2 linked regions of the Ketobacter alkanivorans genome follow. The protein of the gene in region 1 interacts with the protein of each later gene in a pairwise test. Links are inferred from orthologs where the notes say so. Each region holds a gene or a part of one and is shown on either strand. Other genes may lie near its edges.

The links.
Region 2: the proteins of secB (region 1) and secA interact in binary tests that used the Escherichia coli proteins (3 or more experiments, as listed by UniProt). The link is inferred for Ketobacter alkanivorans from one-to-one orthologs.

The regions. Positions count from the first base shown.
Region 1 is NZ_CP022684.1:1,958,506-1,961,694, forward strand. Bases 278-3,145 are described here. They hold secB (protein-export chaperone SecB), read right to left. Parts: upstream 2,018-3,145; coding sequence 1,538-2,017; downstream 278-1,537. Other genes in these bases: Kalk_RS08435 (glycosyltransferase), read left to right, coding at 316-1,527; grxC (glutaredoxin 3), read right to left, coding at 2,056-2,310; Kalk_RS08450 (rhodanese-like domain-containing protein), read right to left, coding at 2,335-2,754; gpmI (2,3-bisphosphoglycerate-independent phosphoglycerate mutase), read left to right, coding at 2,958-3,145. Outside these bases: Kalk_RS08430 (autotransporter outer membrane beta-barrel domain-containing protein), read right to left, coding at 1-195; more of gpmI, read left to right, coding at 3,146-3,189. UniProt on the Escherichia coli protein: One of the proteins required for the normal export of some preproteins out of the cell cytoplasm. It is a molecular chaperone that binds to a subset of precursor proteins, maintaining them in a translocation-competent state.
Region 2 is NZ_CP022684.1:4,077,743-4,081,360, forward strand. What follows is about bases 182-3,478. They hold secA (preprotein translocase subunit SecA), read left to right. Parts: upstream 182-548; coding sequence 549-3,278; downstream 3,279-3,478. Other genes in these bases: Kalk_RS17485 (M23 family metallopeptidase), read left to right, coding at 182-291; argJ (bifunctional glutamate N-acetyltransferase/amino-acid acetyltransferase ArgJ), read left to right, coding at 3,407-3,478. Outside these bases: more of Kalk_RS17485, read left to right, coding at 1-181; more of argJ, read left to right, coding at 3,479-3,618. UniProt on the Escherichia coli protein: Required for protein export, interacts with the SecYEG preprotein conducting channel.

The sequences.
Region 1 (3,189 bases):
GTAGAAGGGCGATCCAAATTCAGGATAAACCGACAAGGCACCGTTAGTCGCTTCATCATTTGCCAGCACGTTAATCACTACGCTGCGGCCTTGCACCACTGAGGCGCTGTCATCAGCTGCCGTGGTAGCACCATAAGTCGCCTCAGACACGGCCGCCGCCAGTACCAGCAACGGTATTCCATGGTAATTTTTCATATCTATCCCCACATTACAGTTTCATCTGCTCAACATTAACTACCTACATGGGCGTATTGTACGTACAAATCCCCTACAATGAACGCACAATCCCTATTCTCGAATGTGCAATAGTACTTTATGCTGAATTCACACCCACCCAAGATTCTGTGTACCTGGGAAATGGGCGGCCATTTGGGTCACATCACCCGCCTTGCTGACATCACTGAATGTCTCAATCGCAACGGTTATACCACGCAGGTTGCACTTAAAGATTTATCCAAAGCCCACAACTTGTTTAAACACTCGCCAACAGAGCTGCTGCAAGCCCCCCTGTGGCTGCCGAAGATTACGATGCAACGCCCTATTGTGTGCTTGGCGGATGTGCTGCTGTTGACGGGCTACCTAAGTGCAGACGAGTTGATGGGGCCGGTGCGGGCTTGGAAAACCCTGCTCAATCGAATCCAACCCGATCTAATACTGTTCGATTATTCACCAACTGCAATGCTGGCGGCAGCCCATCTCGACATTCCCAAAATCATGATTGGTACTGGGTTTTCAGAACCGGTGGCAGGTCTCCCCATGGCGGACTGGCGACCCTTCCCCACACAGGATGATCTGGTTGCCAAACAAGAGGCCAGGGTGCTGGAGGTGGTCAATGAAGTGCTGGTAAATACTCACAGCACACCACTTGAACATCTGACAGATCTGTTTGCCGCTGATCGAATGATTCTAACGGTGACCCCGGACTTCGACGTATACAACGAAGCGCGCACCAATGTGCGCTGCCATGTGTTAAAAAGCCAACCCGCCCTAAGCAAACCTGCCCATTTCGGCCCCGCCCCAGGCCCCAAAATTCTGGCGTATCTGAAACAAAACCACCCTGGTCAGGATGCGATCATCAAAGCACTGGCCAATCACCCGGCAAACGTATTTGTCGCCTCCCCCAACGGTAATGCTGCCCAATTTAAGCCCTATGAGTCTGATTCGTTCCGTTTCAGTACTGACGTGGTGGCACTGGAGCCCTCCATGGCTGAAGCCGATCTGTTTATTGGGCACGGCAACTCGGCGTCCACCATGGAAAGCCTGCTAAACGGCCTGCCGTGTGTGGTGCTGCCGATTCAGTTAGAGCAACTGTTGATTGGTCTTAAAGTAGAGGAGTTGGGTGTGGGTGTACTGATTAAAAAAGTGGAGAGCGAACAGCAATTAAAAATGCAATTGGATCAAGCCATCGAATCGACGGTTCTGCGCGAGAAAGCCAAAGAGTATGCCAACAGACACCGCTCCCTCAGCGAAGGCACACTGGGTGACCTGCTGGTGAGGGAGTGCGGCGAACTGTTAAACCGATCTTAGCTAACCCACCTTAGTGAGTAGGCTGAGCATCCTGCTTGGCTTGCTCTTGTTGCTTGCGCAGGTTTTCGGCAAAGGCTGCCTCGAAATTGATAGGCTGCAGCAGGAACTGTGGGAAAGTGCCACGGGCAACGACATCTGAAACCGCTTCGCGGGCATATGGGAACAAAATGTTAGCGCACACGCCTTTCAGGATGGCCTCTTTCTGAATGCCTTCAACGCCTTCCAGCAAGAACAAGCCAGCTTGCGCCACTTCTACGATGAACGCTGTGTTGTCGCCGTTTTTCACGGTCACGGTCACTTTCAGCACCACTTCATAAATGTTGCCTTCGATAACATTGGCAGTGTTGTTCACTTCCAGGTTCACTTCCGGCTTCCACTGTTCTTTAAACAGCTGTGGTGTTTTAGGCGCTTCGTATGAAAGATCTTTCAAATAAATGCGCTGCAGTTGAAATTGTTGCTGGGGCTGCTGCCCGGCGGCTTGTTCAGTCATTATGGTCACCTAATGTGTTGTATTTCTTAGTTTCGAGCCTACGAAGCAAGCAGGCCATCGAGCTTACCGGCACGTTCCAGTGCGTACAGTTCGTCGCACCCCCCAACGTGGGTTTCTCCGATCCAGATCTGTGGCACCGTATGGGCACCACTGCGAATTTCCATTTGCTGACGCAGGTCGGGCTGGCCGTTAACATTAATTTCATCAAAGCTTGCGCCCTTCGACTTCAGCAAATGCTTGGCCCGCACGCAATAAGGGCACCATGGAGTGGTATAAATCAGTACATCAGCCATACATACAACCTGCTAGCAGTGTGTTTACTTGCCTTTCACCAAAGGCAATCCGTCTGATTTCCAAGTGGTGATACCACCGGACAACCGCTGCACACTGGCAAAGCCTTCCGCGTGCAGTATCTTGCCGGCGGCTCCGGCGTGTTGACCCATTTTACAAACGATCACCACTGGCTTGTCTTTAAACTGGGTGATATCACCCACGCTTTCTTTCAGTTTGCTGAAGGGAATATTGCGCGAACCGGTGATGTGACCTTCTCGATAGTCCTTACTGTCACGCACATCCAGCACCAGGGCGTCTTCCTTGTTCATTAAATGAGTGAGCCGCTGGGAAGTGACCGTTTTGCCGCCTCGACGGGATTCCAGCACAAAAAACAGTACCACCAAGACCACAAAGGTACCCACCAGCTCGGGGTGGTTCATCGAAAACTCAAGCAGACGATCCATTTATTATTCCCAGAAATTCAATAAGTTACCTGCATACAGGCAGAACAGGACACGAAATAGCAGCAGAGTATACCTGAAACCGGTAAAGGCCGACCACCGCCACAGACGCACAGCTCATGCTTCGCAGGGTTTTTTCAGGTAAAATCTCCCCTCACGTAAACTCGACACTCCACTAACCGAGATGTAGCCGACAAGTTGGAATCATGAGCCAGTCACGCAAACCCCACGTTTTAATCATTCTGGATGGCTTCGGCCACCGCACTGAAACCGAATTCAACGCCATTGCTCACGCCCGGAAACCGACCTGGGACAAGCTCTGGAGTGAGCGCCCACACACGCTGATATCCGGATCGGGCATGGATGTTGGCCTGCCCAACGGACAGATGGGCAACTCCGAAGTAGGGCATATGAATCTGGGCGCCGGCCGCATTGTGT
Region 2 (3,618 bases), 2.1 Mb from region 1 along the record:
GGTAAGGAAGGATCAGATATCGTTTCGGTTGGCTCAGGTGTCGTGACCTGGGCGGGTGAGCGTTATGGCTATGGCTTGATGGTGGAAGTAAATCACGGTGGTGGTATCACCACCCGCTATGCCCACGCCAAAGAGATTCTGGTGAGCGTGGGGGATATCGTCAAGCAGGGCGAGTCTCTGGCGAAAATGGGCAGTACCGGGCGTTCAACCGGACCCCACGTGCACTTTGAGGTGCGCAAAGATGGCAAGGCAGTTGATCCTGCCCGATACGTTTATCGGAAGCGCAGCTGATCCTCTGATTAATCCCCTGATTGGGGCAAAATATCGTCAAGTTGGCGCATCATTCGGGTGCGCCTTTCATGATTCCCTCACGTAAATGCTTTATCCTTCTAGGAAAATAACGTTAGAATTGTCCCTTTAAATTTATTCCCGTCTGCGCTTGGGATATTCGGCTTTTAGGCCCTCTTTTGATTAAATATTGATAGGTGACTTAAAGGTCCAGAGCCAAGCAGGCTCGGGAACGGCCTCAGTAATAGAAGTGAAAATCTATGTTAGGACCACTGTTTCGCAAGATTTTAGGTAGCAAAAACGATCGCGAACTTAAACGAATGGGCAAGCTGGTTGTTCAGATTAATGCGTTGGAGGAAGAGATCCAGGCGCTGACCGATGAACAGCTAAAGGCTAAGACCCCCGAGTTTCGTTCACGGCTGGAGCAGGGTGAGAGCCTCGATAATCTGTTACCTGAGGCTTTTGCAGTGGGTCGCGAAGCTAGCAAACGTGTCATGGGGATGCGTCACTTCGATAGCCAGATGATAGGTGGTATTACTCTGCATGAAGGTCGTATTGCAGAGATGCGCACCGGTGAGGGTAAGACCCTTACTGCTACTCTGGCGGTGTATCTTAATGCCTTGTCTGGCCGTGGCGTACATGTGGTTACGGTGAACGATTACCTGGCTCAGCGGGACGCGGACTGGATGCGCCCCTTGTATGAGTTTTTGGGCATGAGTGTGGGTGTGATTTTGTCGCAACAGGATGCGGCCACCAAGCGAGCCGCATATGCCAGTGACATCACCTATGGCACCAACAACGAATTTGGTTTTGATTATCTGCGCGATAACATGGCTTTTACCCTGGAAGATCGCGTGCAGGGGCCTCTTAATTTTGCTGTAGTGGATGAGGTGGATTCGATCCTCATTGATGAAGCCCGTACCCCTTTGATCATCTCCGGCCCCAGTGAAGACAGCTCGGAGATGTATAAAAAAATCAATGTGCTGATCCCCAAGCTCAAGCGTGGCTCTGATGAGGGCGAGCTGGATGCCGAGCAAGAAGTTTATCATTACTCCATTGATGAAAAAAATCGTCAAGTAGAACTGACAGAAGAAGGCCATCAGTTTGTAGAAGACTTGCTCACCGAGTACAAGCTGTTGGCAGAGGGTGACAGCCTTTATGCGGCGAATAATCTTAACTTGCTGCATCATGTACACGCTGCCTTAAAAGCACATTGCCTGTTTCAGCGTGATGTGGATTACATCGTACAGAACAACCAGATAGTGATTGTCGACGAGCATACCGGTCGTACCATGGCGGGGCGTCGCTGGTCGGATGGTATTCATCAGGCCATCGAAGCAAAGGAAGGGGTCAAGATTCAAAACGAGAATCAGACTTTGGCTTCCACCACATTCCAGAACTATTTCCGTATATACAACAAGCTGTCGGGCATGACCGGTACAGCGGATACTGAAGCCTTTGAATTCCGCCAGATTTATGGCCTGGATGTTGTGGTGATTCCCACCAACAGGCCGATGGTACGACAGGATCTGAATGATCTTATTTTTATGTCGACCGAGGAGAAATTTGAGGCAATCGTAGAAGATATTAGAGAGGCCATTGAAGCGAAGCGCCCTGTGTTGGTGGGTACGGCCTCGATTGAGACGTCGGAGTATTTGTCGGCGTTTTTGAAGAAGCAGAAAATTGATCACAAGGTATTGAATGCCAAGTTCCACGCTCAGGAAGCGGATATTATCGCTCAGGCGGGTCGTCCGGGTGCACTAACCATCGCCACCAATATGGCGGGCCGGGGAACTGATATTGTTTTAGGCGGTAATTGGCAAGCCGAGGTGGATGCGTTAGATAACCCCACTGAAGAACAGATTGCCAAAATCAAGTCCGACTGGGAGGCGCGTAGCCAGGCCGTGAAGGAGTCCGGTGGCTTGCATATCATCGGTACAGAGCGTCATGAGTCCCGTCGTATTGATAACCAGCTCCGTGGCCGTTCGGGGCGACAGGGCGATCCTGGTTCCACCCGTTTCTTCCTGTCGTTGGAAGATGGTCTGATGCGAATTTTTGCGTCGGATCGGGTTAAAGGGTTGATGCAAACCCTGGGTATGGAGCGGGGCGAGGCTATCGAGCATCGTTGGGTTACCAAGTCTATCGAGAATGCGCAGAAAAAGGTCGAGGGTCGCAACTTTGATATTCGTAAGTCTCTGCTGGAATATGATGATGTTGCGAATGATCAGCGTCGTGTTGTGTACGAGCAGCGTAATGACATTCTCCACGCTGAGGATTTGTCTGAGAACATCAAGGCCATTCGTGTTGATGTGGTGAATGAATTCATCAGTGGTTACATTCCTCCTCAGAGCATGGTAGAGCAGTGGGACGTTGAAGGGCTTGAGCGTGCGATGGAAACGGATTTCAGAATTCGTATGCCGGTGCAGCAGTGGTTGGATGAAGACAAATCGCTGCATGAAGAAACGTTACGTGAAAAGATCATTGGCCTTCTTGAAGAAGCCTATGCCACCAAAGAAGCGAATTTGGGCGATGAAACCCATGTTATGCGTCAGCTTGAGAAGCACGTGATGCTGGCGACCCTGGATCGTTTGTGGAAAGAGCATCTGGCTAACATGGATCATCTGCGTCAGGGTATTCATCTGCGCGGCTATGCCCAGAAAAATCCGAAGCAGGAATACAAACGCGAAGCATTTGAGCTGTTCCAGACCTTCCTGGAAAATGTGAAGTTGGAAGTGGTGCGTGTGCTGTCGACTGTTGAGTTGCGTCGACAGGAAGAAGTGGAAGAACTAGAGCGCCAGCGTCGTGCTGCTGCCGAGCGTGAGCTTACGTTGCAGCATGCGGACGCGGCGTCGGCAACTGCCGACAACGAGCAAGCAGAAAGTGCTGGGAATGCACCGTTCCAGCGGCAGGAACGTAAGGTGGGGCGTAATGAGCCCTGCCCCTGCGGATCAGGTAAAAAGTACAAACACTGTCACGGGCAGGTGGAGTAACATTACCAGGATCGGCAAGAGGGGCTTTGAGCCCCTTTTTTCATGGAATTTTAAAACGCCAATGTTGGCATTGGTGAGTATTGGTGAGTACATCATTGACGAAAGTACATTTGAGTGAGGGCACAACTATGGCGGTAGGAAAAGAAACCTTTGGTGTAATGCATCCAGTTAAGGGGTTTCGTCTGGGCACGGCTCAGGCGCATGTGAAAAAGCCCAATCGCCGTGACTTGGTACTAATGGAGGCCGCAGGCGGCAGTTCTATCGCGGGTACTTTCACCAAGAATGCATTTTGTGCAGCACCGGTCACCCTGTGTAAGGGTAACTTGCAGGCGCTGTCTGG